One region of the Gordonia aquimaris genome, then DNA from elsewhere that is predicted to be linked to it. Evidence: riboswitches for the same ligand, from Rfam matches in the RefSeq annotation. Region 1 holds a riboswitch; the other holds the start of a gene.
What was found. A riboswitch is a leader RNA that binds a small molecule or an ion and turns the genes downstream of it on or off. The one in region 1 is predicted to bind thiamine pyrophosphate.
Positions count from the first base shown of each region.

Region 2: linked by a shared signal. The riboswitch ahead of thiC (phosphomethylpyrimidine synthase ThiC) and the one ahead of thiO (glycine oxidase ThiO) in region 1 are both predicted to bind thiamine pyrophosphate.

Region 1 covers NZ_JAPKFM010000018.1:10,649-26,626, forward strand. Annotated here, with positions in the region: gene OSB52_RS16280 (helix-turn-helix transcriptional regulator) at 1-1,833, opposite strand, end outside; gene OSB52_RS16285 (ABC transporter permease) at 1,918-2,670, opposite strand; gene OSB52_RS16290 (ABC transporter ATP-binding protein) at 2,667-3,614, opposite strand; gene OSB52_RS16295 (DUF1330 domain-containing protein) at 3,664-3,951, shown strand; gene OSB52_RS16300 (TetR/AcrR family transcriptional regulator) at 3,941-4,525, opposite strand; gene OSB52_RS16305 (oxygenase MpaB family protein) at 4,642-5,826, shown strand; gene OSB52_RS16310 (HNH endonuclease) at 6,143-7,390, shown strand; gene OSB52_RS16315 (thiazole synthase) at 7,728-8,546, opposite strand; gene thiS (sulfur carrier protein ThiS) at 8,551-8,748, opposite strand; gene thiO (glycine oxidase ThiO) at 8,748-9,857, opposite strand; TPP riboswitch at 9,855-9,969, opposite strand; gene thiE (thiamine phosphate synthase) at 10,060-10,734, shown strand; gene OSB52_RS16335 (2-isopropylmalate synthase) at 10,919-11,389, shown strand; gene OSB52_RS16340 (NUDIX hydrolase) at 11,444-11,926, opposite strand; gene OSB52_RS16345 (GlnX family signal transduction membrane protein) at 12,350-13,795, shown strand; gene OSB52_RS16350 (glutamate ABC transporter substrate-binding protein) at 13,792-14,799, shown strand; gene OSB52_RS16355 (serine/threonine-protein kinase) at 14,886-15,978, shown strand, end outside.
Region 2 covers NZ_JAPKFM010000004.1:284,786-300,763, forward strand. Annotated here, with positions in the region: gene egtB (ergothioneine biosynthesis protein EgtB) at 1-174, shown strand, start outside; gene egtD (L-histidine N(alpha)-methyltransferase) at 171-1,127, shown strand; gene OSB52_RS06545 (LLM class flavin-dependent oxidoreductase) at 1,114-2,145, opposite strand; gene OSB52_RS06550 (SHOCT domain-containing protein) at 2,259-2,639, shown strand; gene OSB52_RS06555 (HAD-IIA family hydrolase) at 2,920-3,702, opposite strand; gene thiD (bifunctional hydroxymethylpyrimidine kinase/phosphomethylpyrimidine kinase) at 3,817-4,677, opposite strand; gene thiC (phosphomethylpyrimidine synthase ThiC) at 4,677-6,353, opposite strand; TPP riboswitch at 6,345-6,460, opposite strand; gene OSB52_RS06570 (GNAT family N-acetyltransferase) at 6,648-6,995, shown strand; gene OSB52_RS06575 (siderophore-interacting protein) at 7,054-7,809, shown strand; gene OSB52_RS06580 ((2,3-dihydroxybenzoyl)adenylate synthase) at 7,832-9,508, opposite strand; gene OSB52_RS06585 (hypothetical protein) at 9,501-9,731, opposite strand; gene OSB52_RS06590 (salicylate synthase) at 9,858-11,228, shown strand; gene OSB52_RS06595 (non-ribosomal peptide synthetase) at 11,225-14,815, shown strand; gene OSB52_RS06600 (SidA/IucD/PvdA family monooxygenase) at 14,815-15,978, shown strand, end outside.

The DNA of each region.
Region 1 (15,978 bases):
TTCGGCCACCCCGTTGCCGCTGTCCAGGGTGGCAAGCGTCTGTTCCATCCGGCGGCCGACCGATGCGCTGTCGCCGCGCGCCAGCTCGACGACCGATACCAGGATTCCAGCCAACGCCCAACCCACGTACTGGCCGATGTTGGAGAACCGTACGTACCGGTCGGCGCGGGTCGCCGCTTCATCCAGTTGACCGGTCAGGGTGAGTGCGAGGATCTCGCCGAGTCCGGCCGGAAACCGCAGCAGACCGTCGGTCTGGGTCTCGGCCACGCGCGCCCGCGCCGCCAGAGCAGCCACCTCGTCCCCGCGTCCGGCAACAGCTCGGGCCAGTCCACCGCCCAGCACGGCGAACTCCACCGCCCACGGGGACGGGTCCGCCGAGTCGAGCACCTCCTCCGACAGCGCGATCGCCTCGTCGATTCGGTTCTCGAAGGCGGCGCACGCGGACATGAAACCCCTGACCACCAGGGCCAAGTTCGGGTCGGTGACCTTGTCCTGCAGCATCTCGAGGACCTCGTCGGCGCGATCGGCATCGCCGATGGCCCAGAAGATGGTCGCGAACCGCAGCCCACCCCAGAAGATGAGTTCGATCTCGTTGAGGTCCTCGGGCCGAAACCTGTCGAGCACCGCGTCGGCCTCGGACGCATACCCCTGCCACATCAACGACCGTGCCAACGGCTCGGCGGCGCTGAAGCCGCTGCCCTCGGCGACGGCCGCGCGGGCGAAACGCTCACCCAGCGGGGCGTTGGCGAAGGCCAACGCATCGCGGGCGGCCGCACTCATGAGCCCGGAATCGACACCCACGTCGCTCTCCAGCGCGAGGTCGGCCAGCCGGATCCGCTCGGCGGCGGTGTCGGTTCCGCGGGTCTGCAACGCCTTGACCAGTTTGCCGCGCAACCGACGCGACGAGGCCAGGCCCAGTCGGTGCCGGATGACCTCACCGAACAACGGATGGTTGTATTGCACGTTGAGTCGGCGGCCGTCACGCAAGATCCGCACCAGTCCGGCGATCTCGGCTTCCTCGACCGCCTCGTCGCCGGCGAGGTCACCGAGGATGTCGATGTCGAGAGGCTCGCACAGGGCAAGGTACTTGAGGACCGTGAGCACCGAGTCGTCGAGCTGCTCGATCCGGCTTTCCAACAACGACGCCAGCTCGGAGGTGATCGCGGCGCGTCCACGTAGTTGCCAGATCCCATTCACCTGACGGAGCGTCTCGGCTTGGCGCGCCCCTTCCACGAGGTGGCGCAGGAACAGCGCGTTACCGCCGGAGGCCTCCCACATCAGATCCGCCGACAGACCTTCGAGCTGACCACCCAGCACCGATTCGATCAGTTCGACGCTCTGCTGTTTGCTGAACGGTGACAGCGTGATTCGGGTGAGGTGATTGTCCTTCCACAGCGAGGTGACGGCGTCGGGCACGCTCTCCCCGGACCGCACCGTGGCGACGATGTGCACGGCACGATCGATGGCGAGCTGATGCAACAGGGTCGCCGACAGTTCGTCGAGCAGGTGCGCGTCGTCGACACCGATCACGACGTTGCCGTCGGACAGCAACGATTCGCGGGCGGCGGCCAGGTAGGTCACCGGGTCGCTCGACGTCGCCGGGCCGACGAGATGAGCGAACACGCCGAGCGGGATGCTGCGGGCGGATTCGGTACCGGCGACCCACCGCACGCCGCCGTCGAGGGCGGCGGTGACGTGGCGGGCCAGCGTGGTCTTACCGACACCCGAATCGCCGGTCAGCACAACACCACACGCATTCGTCTCGCCGCGCAGTGCGGCTTCGATGATGCGGAACTCTTTCTCGCGCTCGACCAGAGGCCAATCGGAGGACATGGGGAGAGTTTAGTCTCACGGCCTCGGTCGGGACACAGGTCAGGGTGGGTGACGGTACGCGTACATACCGATGTACTACACAGTTCAGGCGTCGCGGCGGTCGGTGACGACGATGCCGAGCGCGAAGATCACTGCCGCGAACACCGCGAAGTAGAACAGGGACCCGTAGACGTTCCAGTGGTAGTCGGTGCCGGCGAGGTCGCCGTTGAGGAACCGGCTGCCGTTGGCGAACGGCAGGAAGGGGGCGATGTGGTCGCCGATCTTGGGCAGGATGGTCAGGATAGATTCCAACGCCAGGTTCCAGATGAGGACGATGACGATCGCGCCCGCGGTGTGACGGACGATCGCGCCGACACCGAGGCCGATGACCACGTAGAGCGCCGCGAGCACGGCGGTACCCCAGATCTGCCGGATCACCACACTGTCGCCGAACTCGATGCCGACCGTCGTGCCACCGACGACACGCGCCAACGCGACACCCACGATGGCCAGCAGCACGCTGACGAGTAACGCCAGCAGACCGAAAACAGCAGCCTTGGCGATGAGCACGACCGGCCGACGCGGCACGGCCTGGAATGTGGTCCGAATGGTGCCAAACCGGTACTCGCTGGTCACAGCCAGCACCGCCATGATCATCAACACCAACACACCGAACGAGTTGAGGCCGATGAGGGCCGTCCACGCCGCCTCACCAGGTGTCGACGCGAGCGGACCGCTGGTGGTGGCCCCGGTCACCAAAGCCAATCCGATGGTCAGCACCGCGACGATCGCCACACACCAGTAGGGCGAGCGCGTGGAGGTGAGTTTGATGCGCTCGGCATCCATCGCCGTGATCATCGCGGTCCTCCCTGCGCGGCGGTGCCGGCCGGCCCGCCACCCTGATATTGGACCGCACCGGCGGTCATCGTCATGAACACCTCTTCGAGTGACGCGGTGGCTCCGGTGAGTTCGTGCAGCACGATTCCGGCATGCGCGGCGATGTCGCCGACCTGATCGGTGACCACGTCGGCGATGTCGAGCACCGGACGGCCATCGGAAGCCACGGCGGGGGTGACCCGCAATCCGGCCTCGGCCAACACCCGGTGCAGGGCGTCGAGCTGTGGGCTGCGCACCCGCACACTGCTCGATGCCCGGCTGGTGAACTCGGCGACCGAACAGTCTGCGATCAGTTTTCCCTGTCCGATCACCACAAGGTGGTCGGCGGTCAGCGACATCTCGGTGAGTAGGTGGCTCGACACCAGCACGGTGCGACCCTGTGCGGCCAGATTGCGCATGAACCCGCGGATCCAGACGATGCCCTCGGGATCGAGACCGTTGACCGGTTCGTCGAACAGCAGGGTGTGCGGGTCGCCGAGCATCGCTCCCGCCAGGCCGAGGCGTTGCTTCATACCCAGCGAGAACCCACCGGCGCGTTTGCCGGCCACCGACGCGAGGCCCACCATGTCGAGGACCTCGTCCACCCGCCGCCGCGGGATGCCGTTGGACGCGGCCATCCAGCGCAGATGCGAACGCGCGCTGCGGTTGGGATGAATCCAGCTCGCGTCGAGCAGTGCGCCGACCTGGCGCAGCGGGGCGTCGAGCTCCCGATAGGGCCGGCCGTCTACGGTCGCGGTTCCGGCGGTGGGGCGGTCGAGACCGAGCATCATCCGCATCGTCGTGGATTTGCCTGCCCCGTTGGGTCCCAGGAAACCGGTCACCAGGCCGGGGCGAACCTCGAAGGTAAGGTCGTCGACGGCACGCACCGGCCCGAAGACCTTCGTCAGATTCTCGACTGTGAGCACGCTCTCGACCTTAGACATCTGGTGGCGTTTGCGGGCGTAGCGTGATGGCGTGCCGGTCACGTTGGTCGTCCTGCTGTGGTCCGTCGATGGCTGCGACGACGCGCTCCACGCCTATGAGGACGACGTGCTGCGGCTGGTGTCTGCGCACGGCGGTCGTGTGCTGGTGCGGGCCCGCCGCACCGACGACGATCCGTCACATCCGTTGGAGACCCAGGTCATCGAGTTCGACGACCGGGCCGGGTTCGACGCATACCTGGCCGATCCGCGGCGGATGTCGATGGCCGATCGCCGCGCGGCATGTGTGGCGCGGACACAGATGTGGCCGGTCACCGTGTGACTGGTCGGGGCGGCGTGTCCGGCGGCAGCACCGCGGCGAGCAACATCCGGGCCGCGGTGGCGACCAACTCGTCGCGGTCGGCCCCGTCGGGCCGCAACAGCGCGATGCGCAGACACAGATTGGCGGTTGCGCCCATGGTGAGGAACACCAGATCGTCGAGTTCATGCGGCTCGAGGTCCGGTCGCAGTCGGGCGGGGAGGATGCGGGCCAGCGGGACCAGGGGTTCTTCGACCTCTGCCCATGCGTCGCCGAACTCCGCCTCGGTGGTCGAGTACGACACGCGCAGGACCGGGTCGTGCTTCTCGAACGCGGCGGTCAACGTCTCGACGATGGTCACCATCGCGGTCATGGGTTCCGCGTCCATCGCGCGGCCAACGCCGGTGGCCAACGACGTGGTGATGTCGTGGATCGCGGCCGCACGCAACTCCTCGATGAGTGCATCGATGTCGGCGAAGTAGCGGTAGACCGTGCCGATACTGACGTGAGCATGGTCGGCGAGTTGCTGCGTGGTGGGACGGATGCCCGGCCGCCTGACCAAAAGCTCCACCGCGCCAGAGAGAAGTCGTCTGCGCATCTCAACGCTGCGATTCTGCTGCGGACGGGCACGTCGGGATCTCGGTGGAGAGCGTCGCGCGGCACCGGCCATGAAAGTGAATAGTAAGTGAGGATTCCTCGTGTTTCACTGAAGCCGTGGAACTGCACCCGCCCGGAGAACTGGTGAACGCCGACCTCGCCGTCGCACGCTACGGCGCGGCGGGCGAACGGTGGGTGTCGGCGATGTGGCAAGGCGATGCACTCGCGGACGCCGTGGCGAACGACAACTTCGCCGGATCGTCGACGACCGACGCGGTGCGCACTGCGCTCGAGCACGGGATCGACGCCCTCGACGATGCCCCCGATTCGCTGCGGAACCTCTTCGAATTCCTGGACGACGAGCCCGATTGGGTCGATCACACCCGGCTCGACCGCGCTGCCGACGCACTGATCCGGCACACCGCGGCGCTGGGGGTGGTACTGGCCGCAGCGTCGTTGCTGCGCGGAGCCGGCAACAGCATCGCAGGCAAGCCGTTGGTGCAGACCGGCCGGTACGCGTCGATGCCCGCCGTCCGGTCGGTCGAGGTCGGCGAGTGGATGCGTCAGATCCTGACGCCGGGCGGGATGCGTCGTGAAGGCGGCGGTTTCGCCTACACCGTCCGGGTTCGGATGATCCATGCGCACGTGCGTCGCGGCCTGTCCCGGTCCGGGAAATGGGACGAGCCGGCGTGGGGTGTGCCGATCCCGCAGCCGTACATGGCGTTCACGATGGCCGAGTTCGGCCACATCGCGCTTGAGGCCATGCACAGCCTCGGGGTTCGGCTCAGCGACGACGACCTCGATGCCGTCTATCACCTATGGCGCTACGTCGGACACGTAATCGGCATGGAGCCAGAGCTGAATCCGGCCGACGAGTCCGATCACATCCGGATCGAGGAACTCTACCGACTCACCTCGCCCGGACCTGACGACCACGACCGCGAGTTCGTGGTCGCACTCACCGACGATTACCTGATCCCAGAGATCGCCAATACGCTGCCGGGCCCGACCGCCGCCCGACGCGCGGCGGCCACCCGGTTGGTCCATGCGCTCCAGCGGGTGTTCCTGGGGGATTCCGACGCCGATGCGTTACACATCCCCGACACGCGACTCAAGCACGTCATCCGCGCGGGCGCGCCCGTGATGGCGGGATTCGGTCACCTCCGAATGCGCATCGGCGGTGGTCCACAACGCATCTCGCAACGGGGCTACCGCGTCCGAGACGCCGAGATGACTCGCATGCGCGCCGCCTACGGCGTCACCCACGAACTGGTGGACAACGCACCCCAGCCCGTTGGTTGATGAGCGGCGTGCCGCCCCATGCACCGCCGCTATCTGGCGCTGGTTGAGTAGCGGCGTGCTGCCCATGCACCGCCGCCCCCCGTCGCTGGTTGAGTAGCGGCGAGCGAGCCTGCCGCGTATCGAAACCCCCGCCCCGCAGCAACACTCCCTGTCGCATGTCGAGTAGCGACGAGCGAGCCCATGCCGCTGGTTGAGTAGCGGCGTGCGAGCCTGCGAGCCCGCCGCGTATCGAAACCACCCCACCCGCTCAAAAATCTTCTGCACTATCTTTAAGAAACTCCTTGACATCGAACTGGTGTTCGACCATAGTGGAGTCATGGGAGCTTCGGGGGATCTCACCACCATCACTGATTCTGTTCGTGACCTGCACTTGGGCGACGATATGTCGGGGCGTGCAGCGTTTGATGCGATGACCGCTCTGGTCACGTTACGTAACCTGATCGACCATCACGCCGCCACGGTGGTCGGTGCGCTCGACCGACTCGGTGTGGCCCGCGACCACGGCCGCAAACTCAGCGAACTGTTGATCGTGATGGGGCTCGCGCCGGCGGTCGCCTCCCGGCTGATCCGTATCACTGCCGCACGCGAGCAGCTACCCACTCTGGCCGCGCATGCCGCCGATGGGGCGATCTCCGCCGAACATGTGGATGCGGTGGGTAAAGGAGTCGATCATGTCGGGAAAAGATCGGCGGAACCGATCGACGATGTGGCGCGTCTAAACATCGTGACCGAACTTCTCGCGCACTTCTTTTCCGGCGCCACCCCCGCCGACATCGGTAAACACGCGCGTCGTCTGGGCAACCAGGCCGCCGCCGACACCGGTGGGCTACCGGCATCCGAGGACCGCAACCTCAATGCGCTCACCCACGATGTCGACGGTGACGGACGCCTGCAGGTACGTGCCGACCTCAACACCGAAGTCGGCGAAAAATTCTCGGCCGCAATGGAAGAGTTGGCGGCACCCCGCCCCGAACCTGACGGCTCACCGGATGCGCGTTCCACCGAGCGCCGGCATGCCGACGCCCTCGAAGCGTTGCTGGATATCGCTGCCCGCAGCGGCGATGCGGCCTCGGCACCCCGTCACCAGATGCTGGTGTCGGTGCCCGCCGATACCCCTGACCTGGCCGAACTACCATTCATGGGCTCACTCACCGAAGCCATGCTGCGCACCCTAACCTGTGACACCACCGCGACCGTCGCGATCGTCGACGGCGAGGCGGTGCCGATGGAGATGAGTAAAGACAAACGCCTGTTCCCAGCCCATCTGCGTAAAGCGTTGCACAAACGCGACGAGTGTTGCATCAAATGCGGCGTGGCGGCCTCCCGCTGCCAAGGCCACCATATCGTGCATTGGGCTGATGGTGGAATCACGGTGTTGGACAACGGCTGTCTGCTGTGCCCGTCGTGTCATGCCGACATCCACCACAACGGTTGGCAGGTGATCATGGGCCACGACCGACATCCCTGGCTCATCCCACCCGCCGCTGTCGACCCGACACGTCGGCCGATACCGGCCCACAACCGGCGCACCCTCAACCTCGACTACCTACCCGCCGCCGCCTGAGCCACGCCGACCGGCAAGTAGGTCACGCAGCCAAGTCTTCCCACGCACCCGACCCCGGTCGGGACCGCAACCGTCCCTTGAGAACTCCATAGCGTGAAACAACGGCGCCGCAACGGTGTCGCGTACCCGACGGCCACATCGGTTGCACAGCAACCCATGTGGTGCGCGATACGCGACACCGTACGCCGGGCGAGCAGCATGCGGGCCCACTGCCCAACCGCAGTTTGCCCCAACCCGCTGGTTGCGTAGCGGCGAGCGAGCCTGCGAGCCCGCCGCGTAACGAAACCGGCTCCACGCCAATGTATTTCGCCATGATCGTCACATCGCGAGGTATTATTCAGGCGCGTTGCGGCGAGGACGCCCGAGCCCAGAAGCGCTTCGGGATACGGCCGGCGCCGGCGGCATGACGCCCGGCGATCACCGCGTGCCTCATCGCCGTGGCCATTCGCTCCGGGTCATCAGCGCGCGTGACCGCGGAGGCGAGCAGGACTGCATCGCAACCGATTTCCATGGCGAGAGCGGCGTCGCTCGCAGTGCCGATACCCGCGTCGAGGACCACCGGCACCTGTGCATCTGCGACGATCATCTCGATGTTGTGCGGATTCGCGATACCCAATCCGGTACCGATCGGTGACCCGAGTGGCATCACGGCTGCGACACCGAGAGCCTGCAGCCGCCCGGCAAGAACCGGATCGTCGTTGGTGTAGGCCAACACGGCGAAGCCATCGTCGACCAAGGCCCTCGCCGCGTCGATCAGTTCGATCGGGTCGGGTAGCAAGGTACGTTCATCGGACACCACTTCGAGCTTCACCCAATGGGTCTCGACGGCCTCGCGGGCGAGCTGCGCAGTCAACACTGCTTCGGCCGTCGTATGGCAGCCAGCGGTGTTGGGCAGGATCGCTATGTCCAGGCGACGCAGCAACTCGATCATCCCGGTACGCGAGTCCGGACTCACACGCCGCATGGCCACGGTGGTCAACTCGGTGCCCGACGCCACCAGGGCCCGCTCGAGAACGGCCAGGTTGGAGATCCCCCCGGTGCCCATGATGAGCCGAGAAGCGAACTCGCGGTCCGCGATCCGCAGACAGTCAGCGGCCTTCGCGTTCCCGTATAGCGCGGATTCGGCGTTCGTATCCGTGGTCGGATCATTCCGCATCGCACTACCCACCCTGCACCGCCGTGACGATTTCAACACCGGCACCCGCATGCAGGGCCGTGCTCCAGCTCCCCCGGGGAACAACCACGCCGTCGACGGCGACGGCGATACCTCGGTCCGGCAGACCCATACTCCTCAGCAGTTCCGCCACCGAGGCATCGGGCCGCAGGGTCATGTCCTCTCCGTTGACGGTGACCGTCATCATCTGCTCACTCCTTGGTTGATGGCGTCGCTCGCGTTCGTGGCCCCGACAGTGCGCCGGCCTGCAGCGCCGCGGAGTACGTCGAGGACCACATGAGCCGTATAGGGCGCCAACAGGATTCCGTTGCGGCCGTGGCCGGTGGCAACCAGCACCCGCTCATCGATGCGACGGATGATGGGGAGCCCGTCGACCGAACACGGACGCATGCCGGCACCGGCCTCGGCCAGCTCGTAGGTACGCAGACCGGGCATGAGGTCGACGGCGTCGGACAGCAGGTCCGTCACGCCGCCGACATCGGGGGCAAAGGCCGTCTCGTCGAACGGTTCGTACTGAGTGGCGCCGACAACGACGCCGTCCTGCCGCGGGACCAGATACACCGCCCGACCGTGCATCCGCGCTCGCACCACGTGCGTTGGCGGTGGCACCGACCACGTGGTCCGACGGAGCCGGAGGATCTCTCCCTTGGCCGCATGCAACGACACCTCCGGCACCAACGCGGACGTTCCCAATCCCGCGGCGACGAGGATGTCATCGGCGTCGGCCAGCTCGGCGAGATCACTGATCCGCCGCTCGATCACCTCACCACCGGCCGCCAGAAGCGCCTCCCGCAACGCGGCGAGCAATCGACGGTTGTCCACCGCGCCCTCACCGATGGCCAGATAGCCGCTGTGCAGCCGGGAGCTCACGGCCGATTCGAGTCGCCGTATCTCAGTCGGGCCCACCCGGCGCAGGTCGTCCTGGGCGCGCGGTCGGCGGGCCCAGACGAAGTCGGCGAGAGTATCGAGATGTTCGGCGTCGGCGGAGGACGCTGCGACGAACAGCGAGTCGGCGGCTGCCAGAACGCTGTGGCCGCCCAGACGGGACAGCAACTGCGGCCAGCGGCGCACCGACTCGGTGGACAATGCCAGCAGCTCGTCCTCCCCGGGATGCCCTTCACCCAGGGACCCGAGCATGCCCGCCGCCACCCATGCCGCCCGATGCTCGGCGCCGGCGTCAAACACCCGAACCCGCCAACCGGCGTCGGCAGCGGCCAAGGCACAGGTCAAGCCGATGACACCGCCACCGATCACCGCCAGCAGGCCGGTGGCGGAGCCGGAATTGTCAGCAATCACGTCAGATCATCCTTCCTTCGCCGGCATTACCCGGATCAGGTCAAACGGTCAGCGGAGGATCGATCCGCACTCTCAGCCCGGCGCACCCCGGGCTCCCGTGTCGTTCCACCCCAGGCTACCGCCGTCGTTCTGGGCGTTGGCACGGCGGTGGCGACCCGGGGCCGCAGTCGTCTCGACTCCCACGGCTAGCGTGGCCACCGTGACCGACACCCGAAGCGCGCGGACCGCGCGGCTCGCCGACGCCCGCCTCTACCTGTGCACCGACGCCCGCCGGGAACGCGGAGATCTCGTCGACTTCGTGTCCGCTGCAGTCGCCGGCGGTGTCGACATCGTCCAGTTACGGGACAAGGGTTCGCCCGGCGAAGCGCAGTTCGGCACCCTCGAGGCCCGAGAGGAACTCGAGATCCTGGCACATATGCGCGCCATCGCCCACCAGCACGGCGCGATGCTCGCGGTCAACGACCGCGCCGACATCGCCGCACTGTCACGCGCCGATGTCCTGCACGTCGGACAGGGCGACCTGCCCGCCAAGCTGACCCGCCACATTGCCGGCGCCGACATCGCGATCGGCATCTCCACCCACGACGCAGCACAGTTACGCGAAGCGGTCGACGACGACGACGTCGACTACTTCTGTGTCGGGCCGTGCTGGCCCACGCCGACCAAACCCGGCCGGTCCGCCCCAGGCCTGGACCTCGTCCGTCAGGCAGCGGCGGTCGCGACCGAGAAGCCGTGGTTCGCCATCGGCGGCATCGACGCCGACCGGCTCACTGCGGTGACCGATGCCGGAGCCCGCCGGGCAGTGGTGGTCCGCGCGATCACCGCCGCCGACGATCCACGCACGGCCGCCACGCAGTTGCGTGGTGCGCTGTAGGACGTTGCGCCGACAACGCAGTTGCCGCGTCGCAACTGCGCGGTCTATCGTGGTCGCCATCATGTTGTGCATGCAGAACGCGCTCGTAACCCGCCGCAGCGGGGTCTGAATCTGACCGACCCCCCGCTGCGGGGTCGTTGCGCATCTGCCCGTCGGTCGCTCCTCGACCGGACAGGCGAATTCCATGCACACCATCCGACGCACAACACATCCACGCACCGATCCGTTCGCGGCTCGGTTCGGTCAGTCGCTGCCACGCGGCATGCGCGAGGAGGCGACCGGCCTGAGCTGGGAAGGCTTCCTCGCCGAGTACGCCCCGACCGGGGCGATCCGGCTGGGCACCTGGTCGACCCGACGGGACCGAGAAGACCTGGTCACCTGCCAGGCCACCATCGCCCACGCCGACAAGATCATGTCGTTACAGGCGACCGCCGCCGGCCCGATCGGGGCAATGACGTCGATGTTGCACGACATCGGGGCGCCGGTCCAGATCGCCGGACTCCATCAGCGCGAGGTCGCCGGGACCGTCATCACATTCCTGCTGTGCGAACACGACGACCGCCGATGCTGGGCGTACGGCACCGGCCAGACCGCCGACGAAGCCAACGTCCGCGCACTCATCGCCGGGGCCAACCGGCTCCGGCCGACGCAGTGACCGGCGGTGGCCCGATCCCAAAACTGGGCCCGACTGCAGAATTGGGCACGATTCTCAGCTCCGCGGATCGAGAGCGTTGATGCGTTCCTGCAGCATCGGCCAAGCATTCTCGAAACCCGGATGCAACGGCAACTCGGAGATGTCGTCCTCGCGCACCCAGCGCAGCTCAGCGGACTCGAAGTTCGCCACGGTGTCCACCGGTTGATCGACCTCGGCGATCACCGTGGTGTACGTCCACCCGCTGGGCGCCTGGTGGGTGACGATCGCGGCAACCACCCGCAGCGCGCTGTCCCCGATACCGGCTTCCTCGTCGGCCTCGCGGATCGCCGTGTCGATCGCACTCTCATGAGAGTCGCGGGCACCGCCGGGCAAACCCCAGGTACCGCCCTGATGCGACCACACCGCCCGGTGCTGAAGCAGGATCCCGGTGGACCCGTCGGGCAGCGGCGCGCGCAGCAGCAGTCCTGCCGCACCATTGCGGCCCCAGTAGCGCGAACCGTCCGGATCGACCACCCAACCGTCGCCGTCTCCGCGCACTCTGCCTCCTGCTGCTCGTCGTCGCCCCGACTCTCCAACCGTGCGGCCCGGACGTCGTCCACCGTATGTGAGGCGGCCGGTACTGGCCAGAGTGCGAACGTGGAATTCACTCCGCCGACCCGATCCGCCTCTGGTCGACTCCCCCGCCGACCCGATCCGCCCGCAATCCGACAAGTGCGGGGACACGGCACCGCACGTCGAGCCGGGCGCGCACCCGAGGACTAGGGTTGAGGCAGATGTCCGAACCGTGTCCTCGAGCTTTCGACGCAACGCCGGACATCGCGTTTCGCCACTTGCCGAGAGACGAAACATATGGACTGCGCGCGGCGACAGACAAGGTGGAGACCGTGAACCCGACGCCGGCACGACCGGCACGATCGGAAAGTGACGCCGGAAATATGGAGAGTTCGGAAGGAACCTGACGTGACCGGCGACGTCTCGCCCATGAGGACCGCGCTCACGCGTGCGGGCCGGACCATCCGGCCCAGTCCCACGGCGCCTCCGATCCGACAGGTGCTCTCCGACCGCCGCAATCTCGTCACCTCGACACGCCAGCGGGCACAGTCGCCGCTGACGACGCTGCGCCACTACTCGGTTACCAGTCCGGGAAAACTCATCCTGATCCTTGTGGTGCTCGCGATCTCGTGTGTGGCCACCGGTCTGTACGCCTCGACTACGTTGGAAGACCGCACCCAGACACTTCGGCTGATGATCGATCGCACCGAGCCGCTCGCCGAAGCCTCCCAGGTTCTCTACAGTTCACTGTCGATCGCCGATGCCTCGGCCAACTCGGCGTTCATCTCCGGCGGCCTGGAATCGCCGGAGTTGCGGACGCGATACGCCGACGCGCTCGCCACCGCGTCGTCGTCGCTGATCATCGCGGCCGGGTCCTCCGAAGAGGTCGAGCGAGCCACCAGCGCGGCCGCCTCTCGCGAGATCGACTCGGACCTCAACACCCTGGCCATCAGCATCCCGGTATACAGCGGCCTCGTGGAAGTCGCCCGGACCAACAACCGTCTCGGCAACCCGGTCGGCTCGGCGTACCTCGGCGAGGCGTCGACCATGATGCAGGAGAAGATCCTGCCGGCCGCCCAGCGCCTGTACCAGCGTCGGTCGATGGCAATCGCCGATCCGCAGAGTGCGCTGACGAAGCCACCGTGGGGTGTGTACATCGCGTTGGTCGCCTTGGTCGTCGGGCTCTTGGCCACCAGCCGCTATCTGGTCAGGCGCACTCGACGTCGATTCAACGTCGGTGTGTTGTCGGCCTTGATCGCAGTCGTCGTGGGGACGGTGTGGCTGCTGACCTCCGGTTTGATGTCGGTGGCCGCCACCAACAACGCGCGCGTGGACGGGGCGGCCCCACTGCGCGAACTCACCTCGGCACGCATTCTCACCCAGCAGGCGCGGTCGGCGGAGACGCTGTCATTGGTGCGCCGCGGTGACCAAGAAGATCAGGACCGCACATTCACCGACACCACCGCCGCCATCGAGCGGCTGATCGACCGGGTGGAGCGCGAGCGCGGTGACTCCAGCGTCGTCACCGACGCGCAGATCTACAACGCCAACTATGTGCTCGACCGCTGGCGTGAACTCGATGCGCAGGTCCGCGCACAGATGTCGGCAGGTGACTTCGCACAGGCCCGCACGATGACGATGGGCGACGGGCGCAACACCACCGCGCAGGCCTACCGCGACCTCGACCGCGCGCTCGTCGACAGCATCACCACCACCCGCCAGGCCTTCCGCGACGACATCAACACCGCCCAACGTGTCCTCGGCTTCACTGGCTCCGGCATCCTCGGACTGACCTTGTTCGCCGGCGCCGCGGTGGTGATCGGACTGATCCCGCGTATCCGGGAGTACCGATGATCGACCGGTTCGAGGTTCGGGTACGCATCAAGAAGCTGACGACGTCGGCCGTACTGGCCCTGGCGGTGGGTGCCGCCGCCACCGGCTGCGCCCGGTTCCCCGCACCGGAATCGCCGCCACCGGTCGCGTTCGGAGCACGTCCGCTGCCTCCCGGTGCGCAGACCGATGTGCCGCGCGAGCCGGTGCCGACCTCGCAGAACTGCGACGCGACGGTGAGCCTGCGCCCCGGTGCGATGCCACCCCCCGGCCAGATGCCGCGGGGCAGCACGATGGCGGAGATCCTGGAGAGCGGGCGGCTCATCGTCGGACTCGACATCGGCAGCAATCTGTTCAGTTTCCGCGACCCGATCAGCGGCGACATCCAGGGATTCGACGTCGACATCGCGCGCGCGATCTCGCAAGCCATCTTCGGCGACGAAGCCACCATCGAGTTCCGGGTGCTCAGTTCCGCCGACCGCACCCAGGCGCTCGCCGACCACTCCGTCGACGTGGTGGTGAAGACGATGAGCATCACGTGTGACCGGCTGCAGGATGTGTCGTTCTCAACCCCCTACTACGTTGCGTACCAACGCATTCTATCGACCCGCAACTCCGGTGTCACCGAACCTCGGCAACTCGTCGGCAAACGCGTCTGCGCCGCCCGGGGCGCCACCTCCATCGGCCGAATACAGGCCATCGTGCCGCGCGTCAGAATGGTCACCACCACCACGTGGGCCGATTGCCTGGTGATGATGCAACAGGGTCAGGCCGACGCGGTCAGCACCGACGACGCCATCCTCGCCGGCCTCGCCGAACAGGACCCGTGGGTGCAACTCGTGGGGCCTAGTCTCGGCGTGGAGTACTACGGTGTCGGAATCCCGAAGGGCCAAGACGACATGGTGCGTTTCGTGAACGGAGTCCTCGAACAGCTCCGCAGCTCAGGACAGTGGCAAGAGATGTACGACCGCTGGTTGTCGATCCTGGGGCCGAGTAACGGACCGCCACAACCGGTGTACAGAGACTGACGGCATGACCGATGAGGAGACGACGGAGAGCATCCGACCGAGCGGCACTGGCCGATCGAGGTGACGTGCTGAGATGACAGGCTGAGATGACAGACGAGGAGTATCGCCCGCAGGCGCCGGCGTCCACAGCGGACGCGGGCGGGGCCGAGGTGGGCACGCAGGCGGTGAGCCGCGATGAGCTCTGCGACGACGAGCCCGCCGACGTGGGTACCCAGGCGGCGTCGGCAGCCGATCTCGACGTCGGCACCCAGCAGGCGTCGGTTGACGATCTCGATGTCGGCACCCAGCAGGCCACCCTCGGCGATCTCGACGTCGGAACCCAGTACGCCGACGTTGGGAACGCAGATGACCAGGAAGACGGACCCACCGACCGGGTGTCGGGACGGTCCGGACCGACGATCCCGACCGACGTTATCTCCGCCCTCGGCTCAGGTCGGCGACTGGTGCCGCGCAACCGATCGATGGTGCACGATCGTCGTCTGGGCAGTGGACTCGTCGAGTTGCCCAAGATCACCGACATCGAGCCCGCAGATGCGGTGCTGACCCACCCGGTCATCGCGGAGAGCAAACGCACGTGCTGGCGATGTGGAAAACCGGTCGGACGCACCTCCGGTCCCGGTCAGGGCGATCTCACCGGCGAGTGTCCGCACTGCGGGGTGCGGTATTCGTTCGTGCCCGGCCTCGAACAGGGCACACTGGTTGCCGACCAGTACGAGATCGCCGGTGCCATCGCACATGGCGGCCTCGGCTGGATCTATCTGGCCATCGACCGCAACGTCTCCGACCGCCCCGTCGTGCTCAAGGGTCTGCTCAATTCGTCGGACTCCGAGGCGCAGGCGGTGGCTGTCGCCGAACGACAGTTCCTCGCGTCGGTGAACCACCCCGGCATCGTCAAGATCTACAACTTCGTGGAGCACGTCAACGAATTCGGTGACCGTTTCGGCTACATCGTGATGGAGTACATCGGCGGGCAGACCCTCAAACAGATCACTGCCGAGGACGAAGGCGGCACCGGGTTGCTGCCCGTCGAGCACGCGATGGCCTACATGCTGGAGGTACTGCCCGCCGTCGGTTACCTGCACTCCGTCGGCCTGGTCTACAACGACGTCAAACCCGAGAACATCATGGTCGGCAGCGACGAGGTGAAGCTGATCGACCTCGGTGCGGTGTCGGCGATCA
Region 2 (15,978 bases), on a different contig from region 1:
TTCGTGCCCGCCAACGGCGCGGTCGGCGAGTACAACGGGAAGTTCATGTGCGACCAGCATGTACTGCGCGGTGCGAGCGCGGTGACCCCACCCGGGCACGAGCGCATCACCTACCGTAACTTCTTTCCGGCCTCGGCGCGGTGGGCCTTCTCCGGTCTGCGACTGGCCCGATGACCGCCGACGCCGGTCGTCAACTCGCCGACGACGCCGCCGACGGATTGTGGTCCGATCCGCCGACCCTGCCGACCAAGTGGCTCTACGACGAGCGGGGCAGCCTGCTCTTCGACGAAATCACCCGGTTGCCGGAGTATTACCCGACGCGTCGGGAGACGTCGATCCTGTACGCACGTGCCACCGAGATCGCTGCGCTGACCGATGCGGCGACCATGGTGGAATTCGGGTCGGGCACCTCCACCAAGACACGCTTGCTGTTGGCGGCGTTCGCCGACCGGGCCGAGGCCACGGGGCGTCGATTCACCTATGTGCCGCTCGATGTCAGCACCGAGATCCTGGAATCCTCGGCCGCCGAACTCGCCCGCGACTACCCGGATATCGACATCGAACCGGCGGTCGCCGATTTCACCGCACCCGACCTCACCTTGCCGGCCTCGGACGGTCCGCGGATTGCGGTGTTCCTCGGGGGCACCATCGGCAACTTCGACGACGCGATGCGCGCCACCTTCCTGGGCCGCCTGGCCAAGGCGCTCGATCCGGGAGACTACTTCCTGCTGGGCGCCGACCTCATCAAGGACACTGGCCGACTTGTGGCGGCCTACAACGACAAAGCCGGTGTGACGGCCGATTTCAATCGGAACATGATCGAGGTGCTCCGCCGCGGGCTCGACGCCGACGGACTCTACGTCGACGACTTCGACCACATTGCCCGGTGGAACCCGGTGCAGCACCGCATCGAGATGTGGCTGCGTGCCCGCCGCGATGTCGACGTCCGGTTCCGCGGCCTGGACCGGAATTGGCAGCTCGAGCGCGGTGCCGAGGTCCTCACCGAGATCAGCACCAAGTTCGATCGCTCGACACTCGCCGACGAACTGGCTCAGGCCGGGGTCGTGGTGGAGCGGCAGTGGACCGACGATCACGACGACTTCCTGGTGACGCTCAGTCGGCGCTGAGCAGGTCGCGGACCTGCGGGATTACTTGGGTGCCGTACAGTTCGACGCTGCGCATCAGATGCTCGTGAGGCAGCGTGCCGTGTGAGTACTTGAGGTCGAAGCGGTTGAGCCCCAGTGTCTTCGCGGTTGCCGCGATCTTGCGGGCCACGGTGTCGGGAGAGCCCACATGGAGCGCGCCGGCCGGGCCCGCGGCGCGCTCGAACTCGATCCGGGTGGGTGGCGGCCAGCCTCGTTCGCGGCCGATCCGGGCCATGTAGGTCCGGTAATGCGGCCAGAGCTGTTCGCGTGCCAGCTCGTCGGTGTCGGCAATGTGGCCGGGGGAGTGGACTCCCACCGGCAGATCGGTGGGCTGCTCGAGTTCACCGAGCGCACGGCGGTACAGATCGGTGTAGGGCGTGAACCGGGCGGGATCGCCCCCGATGATCGCCAGCATCAGCGGCAGACCGTGCGTCGCGGCGCGGATCACCGACTCCGGACTCCCGCCGACCGCGATCCAGGTCGGCAGCGGCGCCGACGACAACCCCGGGTACACCGACTGTCCGGTCAGCGGAGTGCGGGTCGCACCCGACCAGGTCACCGGTTCGCCCGCCCGCAGCTGGGCGAACAGCGACAATTTGTCGGCGAAGAGGTCCTCATAATCGGCGAGGTCGTAGCCGAACAGGGGAAACGACTCGGTGAACGATCCGCGCCCGAGAATCACTTCGGCGCGGCCATCCGACAACGCGTCCACGGTGGCGAAACGCTCGAATACCCGGATCGGGTCGTCGGAACTGAGTACGGTCACCGCCGAGCCCAACCGCATCCGGTGGGTCGCAACGGCGATGGCACCGAGGACCACTTCGGGTGCCGAGACGGCGTAGTCGTCGCGGTGGTGTTCCCCGACGCCGAAGAAGTCGACACCCACCTCGTCGGCGAGGACTGCTTGTGCCACGACGTCACGGATGGTCTGTGCCGCCGACACCGCATTCCCGTCGTCGTCAACCGTCACGTCGCCGAAAGTATCGAGGCCGAGTTCCATGGGAGCACCCTAGCTATCCCGGTCAAAGCGCACTGCGTGAGCGCAGCTGTGAGAAGCTATGGAACGCAGCGTCGGACACCCCGACGTCACCTACCGGCTAAGGAGTATGCCCGATGTGGGACTCGTTCTGGGACTTCATCTGGTACACGATCGTCATTTTCGCGTTCGTGGCCTATCTGATCGTCCTCTGGCACATCATCATCGACCTCTTCCGTGACAAGTCCTCCGGCTGGATCAAGGCCGTGTGGATCATCTTCCTGATCCTGCTGCCGTACATCACTGCAATCGTCTACCTGCTGGTCAAGGGCCGCGGTATGGCAGAGCGTCAGAATGAGGCGGTCAAGGAGGCCAAGCAGGCCACCGACAGCTACATCCAGTCGGTCGCCACGGCCAAGAGCCCGGCCGAGCAGATCGCCGACGCCAAGCAGTTGCTGGACTCCGGCACCATCACCCAGCAGGAGTTCGATTCGCTGAAGGCGAAGGCGCTCAGCTAGCTTTCGCTCGGAGAGCGGATTCTGATCGGGGTTGCGCCGACAGGCTTTCGCGCCGACAGAACCCCGTTTCGCGCCGACAGAACCCGGTTATTCGCCGACAGCACCCGTTCCCTGTGGGGGCGGGTGCTGTCGGCGTTGTTGGACAGGTGCTGTCGACGAAGAACCGGGTTCTGTCGGCTACCGTGCTGGGCGCGACACCCGCTCAGGTCCCGAACTTCTGTCGGCTGCCGTGCTGGGCGCGTGGGAGGTGAGGTTGCGGGGTGCCGGGCGCGCGAGCCTGTCAGGTCCCGAATGGGTTCGCGGTGTGGCCGACGAGATCGGCAACCGAATCGATCACCCGGGTGGCCCGATAGGGGAACAGTTCCACCGACGTGGGAGTCGATATGCCGGACAGGACCAGGATGGTCTCCAGCCCGGCCTCCATGCCGGAGATGACGTCGGTGTCCATCCGATCACCGATCATCAGGGTGTGCTCGGAATGCACACCGATCTGCCGCAGCGCTGAGCGCATCATCAGCGGATTCGGCTTGCCCACGTAATACGGTTCGCGGCCGGTGGCCCGGGTGATCAGGGCGGCCACGGCGCCTGTCGCAGGGAGCGAGCCGGCCGCCGACGGCCCGGTGGCGTCGGGGTTGGTCGCGATGAACCGGGCCCCGCGTTCCACCAGGCGGATGGCCGTGGTGATCGCCTCGAACGAGTACGTCCGAGTCTCCCCGAGTACGACGTAGTCGGGGTCCGAATCGGTGATCACGTAGCCGATCTCGTGTAGCGCCGTGGTGAGACCCGACTCGCCGACGACGTACGCCGATCCGCCCGGGCGCTGGGACTCCAGGAACCGGGCAGTGGCCAGTGCCGACGTCCAGATCGACTCCTCGGGAATGTCCAAGCCGGTGCGCAGCAGGCGTGCCCGCAGGTCGCGCGGGGTACGGATCGAGTTGTTGGTCAACACGATGAACGGGACATCGTTGGCGCGCAGCTCGGCCAGGAACTCGTCGGCGCCGGGGATCAAGTGTTCTTCGCGGACGAGAACACCGTCCATGTCCATCAGATAGTTCCAGCTCATGTACCGCATTATGGCCGGGCTCGGCAATGGCCGCGTCGAACCCTCGAAATGCGCCCCCAGGACTGTTTCGCTGGGGTGCATTTCGGTCGTGGGTCCCGCGTTCGCGGCGGGCGGTCAGTCGGGACGCTCTGACACCCGCCACAGCGGATTGACCGGACCGTGCCCGGCGCCCAGCGGGTAGGCGGCCTCGAGTCCCCGGGTCACCCACCGCTTGGCGAAGTCGATCGCGTCGGGCACGGGATAACCGTGCGCGAGCGCACCGGCGGTGGCCGCCGCGAGGGTGTCCCCGGCGCCATGATCGTGCCCGGTCTCGATGCGTGGATGGGCGAACTCGTGAAAGTGCTCGCCGTCGAACAGCAGGTCGGGGCTCTGGGCCGACGTGCGCAGGTGTCCGCCCTTGACCAGCGCCCATTGTGCCCCCAGCGCGTGCAAGGCGCGGGCCGCGTCCTGTTGCGACGCGGCGTCGACGACGTCGATGCCGGTGATCAGCCGCACCTCGTCGAGGTTCGGCGTCACCACGGTGGCGATGGGGAACAAGGTGGAGCGCAACGTCTCCAGGGCTTCGGCAGCCAACAAGGGGTCACCGTGCATCGACGCACACACCGGGTCGACGACCAGCGGGACGGGCCGATCGCGACCGATGCCGAGCTCGCCGCATGCCGCGGCGACGGCCTCGATTATCGGTGCCGAGGCCAGCATCCCGGTCTTGGCCGCCCCGACGCCGATGTCGGTGACCACGCTGTGCATCTGCGCGGCCACCGTCGCCGGCGCGATCTCCGCAAAATCCTGCACGCCCACCGTGTTCTGCACCGTCACCGCTGTCACGGCGACGCAGGCATGCAGTCCGAGAAGCGCGAAGGTGCGCATGTCGGCCTGGATGCCGGCGCCGCCGCCCGAGTCCGAACCCGCGATGGTGAGAACCCGTCGCGGCGTCACACCGGGTGGCGCCATGGGTAATCGGAGGTCATCGGTCATCAGGTGGGGGAGCCTCCCGCCGCGGCCTCCAACGGTAGATAGACCCGGTTGCCGTGCTCGGCGAACTCCGCCGACTTGGCGGCCATCTCCTCGGCGATCTTGCGGTCGATGTCCTCGGCGGTCACCAGGCCGTTCTGCTCGGCGTAGTCGCGCACATCCTGCGAGATGCGCATCGAGCAGAACTTCGGCCCGCACATCGAGCAGAAGTGCGCGGTCTTGGCCGGTTCGGCGGGCATCGTCTCGTCGTGATATTCGCGTGCGATATCCGGATCGAGGGCCAGGTTGAACTGGTCGGTCCAGCGGAACTCGAAGCGCGCCTTGGACAGTGCGTCGTCGCGCTCCTGCGCGCCCGGATGCCCCTTGGCGAGATCGGCGCTGTGAGCGGCGATCTTGTAGGTGATCACACCGACCTTGACGTCATCGCGATTGGGTAGTCCCAGATGCTCTTTAGGCGTCACGTAGCACAGCATCGCGGTGCCGGCCTGCGCGATCATCGCGGCGCCGATGGCCGAGGTGATGTGGTCATAGGCAGGTGCGATGTCGGTGGCCAACGGTCCGAGCGTGTAGAACGGCGCCTCTTCGCACAACTCTTCTTCGAGCCGCACGTTCTCGGCGATCTTGTGCATCGGTACGTGGCCCGGTCCTTCGATCATCACCTGCACACCATGCGATTTCGCGATCGTGGTGAGTTCGCCAAGGGTGCGGAGCTCGGCGAACTGCGCCTCGTCGTTGGCGTCGGCGATCGAGCCGGGCCGCAGACCGTCACCCAGCGAGAAGGTAATGTCGTAGCGGGCGAAGATCTCGCACAGCTCCTCGTAGTGGGTGTAGAGGAACGACTCCTGGTGATGCGCCAGACACCAGGCGGCCATGATGGATCCGCCGCGCGAGACGATGCCGGTGACCCGCCGGGCCGCGAGCGGCACATACCGCAGCAACACCCCGGCGTGCACGGTCATGTAGTCCACGCCCTGCTCGGCCTGCTCGATCACGGTGTCGCGGTAGATCTCCCACGTCAGCTTGGTGGGATCACCGTTGACCTTCTCCAGCGCCTGATAGATCGGCACCGTGCCAACCGGGACCGGGGAGTTGCGCATGATCCATTCGCGGGTCATGTGGATGTCGCGACCTGTGGACAGGTCCATGATGGTGTCGGCGCCCCAGCGGGTGGCCCACACCATCTTCTCCACCTCCTCGGCGATCGAACTGGTGACTGCAGAATTTCCGATGTTGGCGTTGACCTTCACCGCGAACCGCTTGCCGATGATCATCGGTTCGGATTCGGGATGACGATGATTGGCGGGGATCACCGCACGCCCTGCGGCGACCTCGGCACGCACGAGTTCCACCTCGACACCCTCACGTGCGGCGATGAAGCGCATCTCGTCGGTGACGATGCCGGCGCGTGCCCACGCCAGCTGCGTCGACGCCCCGTTCACTGGTTCGGGTCGGTGCCACGCATCGCGAGTCGGCGGCAATCCCTGCTCCACGTCGATGGTCGCGGTCACGTCGGTGTATGGACCGGACGTGTCGTAGACGTCGAGGTGCTCGCCGTTGGTCAGCTGGATGCGTCGCGCCGGAACCCGGAGATGATCGATCTCGCGGTAGTGCTTGCTGCTTCCCTCGATCGGTCCCTGGGTGACAGTCGAGACGGCAGTTTCGGATACACGTGTTCCCATGATGCGACTCCCTACGCCGGCATTACCCGGACAGGTTCGGGCGGTCGGCGACCGTCCCGTCGCCATCTCAGCCCCCGGTGATCGTGGGAGCCCCCGCGTGTTCAATTTGTCGATCGCGGCGTCCGCCGGGATCAGCACCACCCTACGACGTCGCGGTGCTCGGTGCGGGCCGGGGGCCGCGACCGACAACCTACGCCATCGTAGGGTAGCCTGTGACAGGGATCACATAGGGTCCTACGTCGGTGTCGGGAGGGGAGCCCCGCCGCCGGCGATCCGCCGCGTTCAGGAGGGATTGTGCAGAGGAAGCATCAGCATCGACCACCACAGTCTGCGCAGGCGATTCTGCAGCAGATCGCCCAGGTGGTCCACAATCCCGACCGCGACAGGTTCGAGCTGTGGGTGGCCGGCGACCTCGTCGGCGTGCTCGGGTACAGCACCGAGGTCAGCGAGGGAAAACCGACCATCACGATCCTGCACACGGTGCTCTACGACGAATACACCGGCCACGGTCTCGGCACCCGCCTGATGGTCGGGGCCATCGCGTATGTGCGTGACCAAGGAGCTCGGCTGAGGCCGGTCTGCTCGTTCACCAAGTCGTACCTCGATTCCCATCCGGGGATCGTGCCGCTGGCGCCGGCGTGAGCGCAGCCTAAGTTAGGCTACCCTGACGGAAGTTGCTGTCGAGGGAAGGCCGTGTCACATGGCGGAACAGACCAAGTCCAAGTCGCGCGGGTGGCAGGGCGCCGTCCTCAAGCTCATGGGTGCCGACGACTACGAGCTCACCGTGACCAGCAATGAACCGGTCACCGACGACTACATCCGGCTCGGCTTCACCGGCGGCGGCCTGCTCGCCGACCGCCCGGTCCACCCGACGATGTGGCTGCGCATCTGGTTCGAGAACAAGCACGGCAAGCTCCATCAGCGCGCCTACACCCTTGTCGATCCGGACCCGGCGACCGACTCGTTCTCCCTCGAGTTCGCCATCCACGACGGCGCAGCCACCCGGTGGGCGCAGTCGGCCCGGCCCGGCGACACCATCTCGTCGACCTTCATGGGGTCGAAGTTCGCCATCGGCGACCCGGCCCCCAAGGGCTGGCTGATCGCGGGCGACACCGCGGCGCTGCCGGCAATCAACTCGCTGCTCGACGCGATCTCCGCGTCGTCGAACCCGTCGGTGCCGGCGACGATCTGGTTCGAGTACGTGCACGAATCCGACACGTCGCTACCGCTGCGACTGCGCGACCAGGACACCATCAACTGGATCAAGCGTGACGGCACGGCGCTGACCGATGCGGTCCGCGATGCCGCGTTCGACGCCACCGATCATCACGGGTTCGTCGCCCTGGACATGAAGTCCACACGCGCGGTGTCGGGGTTGTTCAAGAACGACTACAAGCTTGGCAAGGCCAACGTGAAGGCCCAGGCCTACTGGCGGGAGAACGGTCCGGCTTCCTGACGACGCCGAGGCGTGAGCCCGGTCACGGCTCCTGCAGCGACCGGACCAGCACCGCCTTGTCGATCTTCCCGACCGCGGTGACCGGCAGGGTGGGCACCACCACCAGGCGGTCGGGCAGTTTGAACGACGCGAGTCCACGTTCGGCGAGGAACGTGCGGACCTCAGGGAGCGTCAGTTCGCGTCCCCGCGGATGATCGTGCGACAGCACCACCGCGGCGCAGATCTTTTCACCCAACGACTCGTCGGCAAGGCCGACGACTGCGGCTGCACGGATCGACTCGTGGGCCAGCAGATTCTCCTCGACGTCATCGGCAGCGACGTTCTCACCGGCCCGCACGATGGTGTCCTTGATCCGGCCGGTCACCGCGAGATGGCCCGACGGCAGTCGGCGTACCCGGTCGCCGGACCGGTAGAAGCCCTCCGGGGTGAACGAGCGTGCATTGTGCTCGTCGGCGCGGTAGTAACCGCGGATCGTGTACGGACCGCGTACCAGCAGTTCGCCGTCGGTGCCGTCGGGCACGTCGTCACCGTTCTCATCGACCACCCGCACCTCGTCGAACTCCGACATCGGTGCACCCTGCACCGCGTGCACCAACTCGCGGGGGTCGTCGAGGCGGGTGTAGCAGATGAGTCCCTCGGCCATCCCGAACACCTGCTGGACCACGTCGCCCAGTGCGGCATCGAGTGCGACGGCGTCGGGTTCGGCCAGCTTGGCGCCACCCACCTGCAGCAGTCGGAGACTGCTGATGTCGGCGGGTTCCCACTCGGTGGCCGCGCACCACACCTGGGCCAGCGCCGGGACGAGTGCGGTCACGGTGACCCGGTAGCGCTCGATCAGGTCGAAGGTGTTGTCCGGGCTGGGGTTGTCGGTGACGACGGTGTGCCCCCCAACCGTCATCACCCCGAGCATCCCGGGACAACACAGCGGGAAATTGTGGGCACCGGGCAGCGCCACCAAATACGTGTCGGCCGCAGTGAGTTCGGCCACCTCGGCGGAGCGGCGCGCGTTGTAGGCGTAGTCATTGTGGGTCCGCGCGATGAGTTTCGGCAGCCCGGTGGTGCCGCCGGAGATGAGGAACAGTGCCGGCGCGTCCGGGTCGGTGTCCTCGGCCGACGGCAATCTGGTGGTCTCCGGGTCGGCATCGGGCAGTGCGGCATACACGCCGGGGTCGCCGTCGACGAACACAGTCGCCACCGTGCCGACGCGTCGCTGCAGATCCGCGGCCAATTCGCGGTAGTCGTATCCGCGACGGTCGTCCTCGGTGATGTAGGCGACGGCAGCGGAACCGGCGGCGAGGTGTGCGATCTCGCTGACCCGATGCGCGGGCAGCGTCATCACCGGCGCCACACCGGCGCGCAGCAGCCCGAACAGCGTGATGACGAACGCCGCCGAGTTGTGTTGCTGCAGGATCACCCGCTGACCCGGCCGCAGGCCGGCCTGCACGAAGCCTGCCGCCCGGCGCAACACGGCGGCATACAGCTCGGCATAGCTGAGGGTGAGGTGGTCGGTGGTCGCGGTATCGGTGACGGCGGGCGCATCCGGGTGCCGGGCCGCGGCGCGTTCGAGTGGGTGCCACAACGGCTGGTCGGGAAAGATGCTTGCGTCGCGATAGCGCGCGGCGATTGCATCGGGGTGGGGGCGGAAGCCGATCTGCAGATCGGCTTCCGAGGTCGTGTCAGATGTGCCGACGTCAGACATGGGCGGCCGCCGTCGTGTGGAAGCCCAAGACGGCCGAGGTTCCGGCGCCGATGTCGATCACGCTGGGCTGCGGTTGCGGTGCGGGGCTCCGATCGTCGGCGATGACCAGTCCGATCAGGACGAGGGCCACCACGAACGCCGAGATCACCGCGGCGACGCCGGCGGCGGCGATCACGACCGGGATGTTCACTCGCCGCCGCCGCGACGATTTCCGGGCACTCATGGGGGTATTCAAACACACCGATTAGGCCAGGCTTACCGATGTGAGCTTCGGTTGTCCGTCTCCATCGTTTAGCCTTACCTAACGGGGGTTGTACGAATCACGAGCTTGTGCGAGGAGGACTCGGTCATGTCGCTGACCGTTGAAGCGGCCGCCGGGGGTGTGCCCGACGACCTGCGTCCGCCGCTCTCCGCGGCCCGGATCTGCGCCGCGTGGGCCGCATCGGGCGAGTTCGACGAGTATCTGGTGTACGAGCGTGAAGGTCGCTGGGTGTTCGCGGCCGGTGTGCGTGCACGGCTGATCCTCACCCGCAGCACGGTCGACGTCGTCGACGGGCACTCACGAACGACGACCGAGTGGTCGGGAGACCCAGCCCGTGTGATCGCCGATGCGCTGGCCGGCCTCAAGTCGTCGACGTGGCGTGTCTACGGGTGGGTGGGATTCGATTTCTGTGCGCCCCGTCATGGTCTGCTCGAGCGTGTTCCCGAAGACGCGGAGCTGGCGCATCTGATCGTGCCCGAGGTGGAGCTGGTCATCGAACCCGACACCGTCGATCCCGCCCACATCGACACCGGTGACACCGACCCGGATCGCGCAGCACGACTGCTGGCGGTCGCTGCGCGGGCAACGGCGCCGCCGGAGCCTGCGGCGGTCGATGTGATGCCCGTCGATGTGTCCGATGACCGGGACGACTACCGCGGCCGGGTCGCCCGCGCGGTCGACGAGATCGCCCGAGGCGACTACCAGAAGGTCATCCTGTCGCGGCGTGTCGACATCCCGTTCGACATCGACATCTCGGCCACCTTCGTCCGGGGGCGCGAGGCCAACGATCCGGCCCGGTCCTATCTGTTCCGACTCGGCGCGATGTCGGGCGCTGGGTTCAGCCCCGAGTTGGTGGTTGCCGTCGATGCCGACCGACGGGTGGTTACCGAACCGCTGGCCGGCACGAGAGCATTCGGACGCGGTGACGCCGACGACGCGGCTGCCCGCGCCGATCTGCTGTCCGATCCGAAAGAGGTTGTGGAACACTCAATGTCGGTACGCGCATGTATCGAGGAGATCGCCTCGATCGCCACCCCGGGTAGCACTGCGGTCAGCGAGTACATGGTGGTGCGCGAGCGCGGCAGCGTCCAACATCTCGCCTCGACGGTGGCCGGGCAGTTGGCCCCGAATGCCGATCCCTGGCAGGCGCTGTCGGTGTTGTTCCCATCCATCACCGCTTCCGGAATCCCGAAGGCACCTGCGTTGGAGGCGATCTATCGACTGGAGCCGGAGTCTCGCGGCTTGTACTCCGGTGCGGTGATCACCGCGTCGTCGGCCGGTGAACTCGAAGCCACCCTGGCGTTGCGCACGGTGTTCGCCACCGACGAAGCCGCGTGGCTGCAAGCGGGTGCGGGGATCGTCGGGCAGTCCACTCCGGCACGCGAATTCGAAGAGACCTGCGAGAAGCTCGGCAGCGTCGCGCCGTATGTGGTGCGACGCGGGGAAGGTGGCCGATGAGCGGATTCATGCGAGCACGCGACGAGGTCAAGGACGCCATCGCCGACGCGCTGGGCATTCCGCGTGACGAGATCGCCGACGACGCCGACCTCATCTCGCTCGGGTTGGACTCGATTCGGATGATGAAGATCGCCGGAGGCTGGCGTAAACGCGGACACCGTCTGAACTTCGCCCAACTCGCCGCCGATCCGAGTGTGGACGCCTGGGCCCGGATGCTCGACGCCACCGCGGCTCCCGCCGACAGCGCCACCACCGCCGACGCAACCCCGAATCCAGCCGAGAGCGCCCCGAACCCCGGCGACGGAACCCCGGATCTCGCCGAGGGTATCGCGGTTTCGGACGATGCCGCGTTTCCCCTCGCCCCCATGCAGCATGCGTACTGGATCGGCCGCACCGATGCCGCCGACCTCGGCGGGGTGGCCGCCCACCTCTACGTCGAATTCGACGGCGCCGGAATCGATGTCGAGCGCCTGCGGGCCGCCGCCGACCGTCTCGTTCAACGTCACCCGATGCTGCGTGCCCGCTTCCGGCCCGACGGCACCCAACAGGTACTCGACCACGTCGGCCGAGATCCGTTGGTAATCAACGATCTCCGCGCGGAAACTCCAGCGGCGATCGAACGCGAACTGGCTGTCCTGCGCGACACCAAGAGCCACCAGATGCTCGACGTCGCCGCAGGTCAGGTGTACGACCTGACCCTGACCCGGTTGCCGGACGCGCGTCATCGCCTGCACTTCGACATCGACATGCTCGCCGCGGATGCGATGAGCTACCGGATGCTGCTCGCCGATCTCGTCGCACTCTACGACGGCCAGGCGCAGCCTGCGGCCGAGGTCACCTACCGCGACTACCTCACCTATCGCGCCGAGCATCCCGACCCGAACCGCGACCGGGACCGCCGCTGGTGGTCGGAACGCCTCGACGAACTGCCGTCCGGACCGGCCTTGCCCGCCCGGAGCGAGTCTGCCGGCGCCACCGACAGCCACCCCGAACGACCCAACCGTGTGGTGCGCCATCACCATTGGATCGATGCCGCGACCAAGGAGACCTTGCTCGGTTCCGCGCATCAGCGCGGCGTGACGCCCGCGATCGCGCTGGCCGCGGTGTTCGCCGCCACCATCGGGGCATGGTCCAGCGATGATCGTTTCCTGCTCAACGTCCCGCTCTTCCACCGCGAGCCGTTGCATCCCGAGATCGAGAGGGTGTCCGGGGATTTCAGCTCCTCGGTACTCGTCGATGTCGACGTGAGGCACACCCGGTCGGTGCTCGATCTCGCCCGGTCGATGCAGAAAACGATGCACGCCAACGGGTCACACGCCAGCTACGGAGCGTTGGAGGTCCTGCGCGACCTGGGGCGTGCCCGCGGCGAACAGGTGTTGGCGCCGGTGGTCTACACCAGTGCGCTGGGCCTCGGTGAGCTGTTCTCCGAGGATGTGCTGGCGCGCCTGGGCGACCCCTCCTGGATCGTGTCGCAGGGCCCGCAGGTGACGTTGGATGCACAGGTGACCGAGGTGCGCGGCGGCCTGCTGCTCAACTGGGATGTCCGCGCTGCGGCGTTTCCGCCGGGCGTGGTGGAAGCGATGTTCGCGCACTATATCTCGGCCATCGAACGGCTGACCGACGGGGACGCCGGCTGGCTGGGTACAGCTGTTCCCGCGCTGCCCGCCCCGCAGCGGGAGGTGCGACGACGGGTCAACGACACCGCCGCACCGAGCAGTGGGCGAGTGCTGCACCAGGAATTCTTCACCCGCGCCGTCGCCGAACCCGACCGCGCCGCCCTGTTCTGGCGTGGCGGCACGCTGAGCTACGGCGAACTGGCGGGTCAGGCACTCGCGGTGGCCGGCGCCCTGCGCGATGCAGGGGTGCTTCCCGGCGACGCGGTCGGCGTGCAGATCCCGAAGGGGCCCGACCAGGTGGTGGCCACACTCGGGGTGTTCGCGACCGGGGCCACCTGGGTACCGATCGGTCACGACCAGCCGGTCACGCGCCGCGCGAAGATCCTGTCCACCGGCGACATCCGGGTGGTCCTCGGCGCCGACGGCGCGCTCGACGACATGCTCGACGGGGTCGTCGGCATCGACCTCGCCCACGCCAGGACGCATCGCGCGCCGTTCACGCAAGCCGTGCTGCCCGACCCGGAATCGATCGCCTACATCCTGTTCACCTCCGGCTCCACCGGCACGCCCAAGGGTGTCGAGGTGCCGCACCGGGCCGCGATGAACACCATCGACGACATCAACGACCGCTTCGCGGTGGGCCCCGAGGATCGCTCGCTGACCGTGGCGGCACTCGAGTTCGACATCTCCGTCTACGACATCTTCGGCCTCTACAGCGCCGGCGGTGCCGTCATCGCGGTGGACGCCGACGATGCCCGCGACCCGGCCGGCTGGCTCGATCTGCTGCGCACCCATCGCGCGTCGATCCTCACCTGCGTCCCCAGTGCGCTGGACATGCTGCTGACCGTCGCCGAGGAAGGATCTGCCGGGCTCGGAGATTCGCTGCGCGCGGTGTTGCTCGGTGGGGACTGGGTGGGCGTCGACCTACCGCGCCGCCTGCATGCTCTGGCACCCGGCGCCCGCTTCGCCGGCTTGGGCGGTGCCACCGAGATCGCCATTCACGGGACCGTCTGCGAGGTCGTCGATCCGCCGGCGCAGTGGACGTCGGTGCCGTTCGGAACCCCGCTGCGCAACGTGATGTGTCGCATCGTCGATTCGGCCGACCGCGACTGCCCGGACTGGGTCACCGGTGAACTCTGGGTCGGCGGTGCCGGTGTGGCGCACGGATACCGCAACGATCCCGAGCGCACCGCGCAACGGTTCATCGAACGTGACGGCCACCGGTGGTATCGCACCGGCGATCTGGCGCGGTATTGGCCGGACGGCACTATCGAGTTCCTGGGTCGGGCAGACCATCAGGTCAAGATCCGTGGATTCCGGGTCGAACTCGGTGAGGTCGAGGGTGCCTTGCGATCGGTCGACGGTGTTCGTCACGCGGTCGCGACCGTGCTCACCGCGCCCGGCGGTGCCCGCAGTCTGGCCGCCGCGGTCACCACCGACGACACCGCCGCCACGGGGCCGTCCGCCGAAACGATCGCCGCTGCGCTGCGGGAGTTGTTGCCTGCCTACATGATCCCGGCCACCATCGAGATCCTCGACGAGCTCCCGCTGACCGGGAACGGCAAACTCGACCGCGCCGCGATCGCCGCGGTGTTCGACGACACCGGCGCCGGCAACCATCAGAGGGTGGAACCGGCGGACGACCTCGAGCGGGCGCTGTTGATGATCGTCGTCGAGGTGCTCGGCGCCGACCCCGCCCGGATCGGGGTGACCGACGACTTCTTCGCCGTCGGCGGCGATTCGGTCCTCGCGACCGCCGTGGTGGCGCGCGCCCGGGAGTGGCTCGACGCCCCGCAGATCGGTGTGGTCGACATCTTCACCGCCCGTACGGTGCGTGAACTCGCGCAGCGCGTGGATGCGGCCGACGAACAGCCCGGCCGGCTCTACCAGGTGGCGGCGATCTACCTCGAGGTGGCGGCCATGGACGAGGCCGAACTCACCGATGCCGAACTGGCCGGGGGATCGCGCTGATGAGCACTCGACCTCCGCAGACCCTCCTGGTGATCGGGGCCGGCCCGAAGGCGATCGCCGTGGCCGCCAAAGCCTCCGTGATGCGTGGACTCGGGCTGCCGGCACCTCATGTTCGTGTGGTGGAATCGCATGCGGTGGGGGCGAACTGGCAGTCCATCGGCGGCTGGACCGACGGTCGTCACCGACTGGGCACCGGACCTGAGAAGGACATCGGTTTCCCGTACCGGTCGACGGTCACCGGCCGCACTGCACACAGCGACCTCAACGCCGAGATCAGCAGGCGGATGCAGGCCTACAGTTGGATGTCGTTCCTGGTGGAACATCAGACCTACGCCGAGTGGATCGATCGGGGACGTCCCAATCCGCATCACCACGTGTGGGCGCGCTACCTGCAGTGGGTGGCCACCCGCATCGACCTCGACATCACCATCGGCACAGTGCGTTCGGTCTCCGCCGACGACGACCAGTGGAGCCTGCAGATCACCACACCCGCCGGCAGCACCGACGAGGTGGTCGGTGATGGACTCATGATCACCGGACCCGGATCGAGCGACACCGCGATCCTCGACGACGAGCATGTGTTGTCGGTGGCGGCCTTCTGGGACCGTGTCTCGCGCCGCGACCTGCCGCTGGCCTCCCGCGCCGCGGTCATCGGTGGCGGCGAGACCGCAGGTTCCGCCCTCGACGAACTGGCCCGCCACGAGGTCATGTCGGTGTCGGTGATCTCGCCGGGCGCCACCATCTACACGCGCGGCGAGAGCTACTTCGAGAACGCCATGTTCAGCGATCCGACCGGATGGTCGGCCATCTCTCCCGCGGAGCGACGCGACGTGATCCGCCGCACCGACCGCGGCGTCTTCTCGGTCAGCGTGCAGGAGAACCTGCTCGGCGACAGTCGTATCCAGCATCTGCAGGGTCGCGTGGTGGCGGCGCGCCGAGCTGGTGAGCTGATCGCGGTGACACTGCACAACGAGGGGCGCGCCCCGCAGACCCTCACCTTCGACCTCGTCGTCGACGCGACCGGCGGTCAGCCGCTGTGGTTCTTGGATCTGTTCACCGACGACGCCGCGGACCTGCTGGAGTTGACCCTGGGCTGGCCGCCGACCCTGGAACGCATCGAGTCGGCCATCGGTCACGACCTCGCCGTCACTGGCCTGACGCCG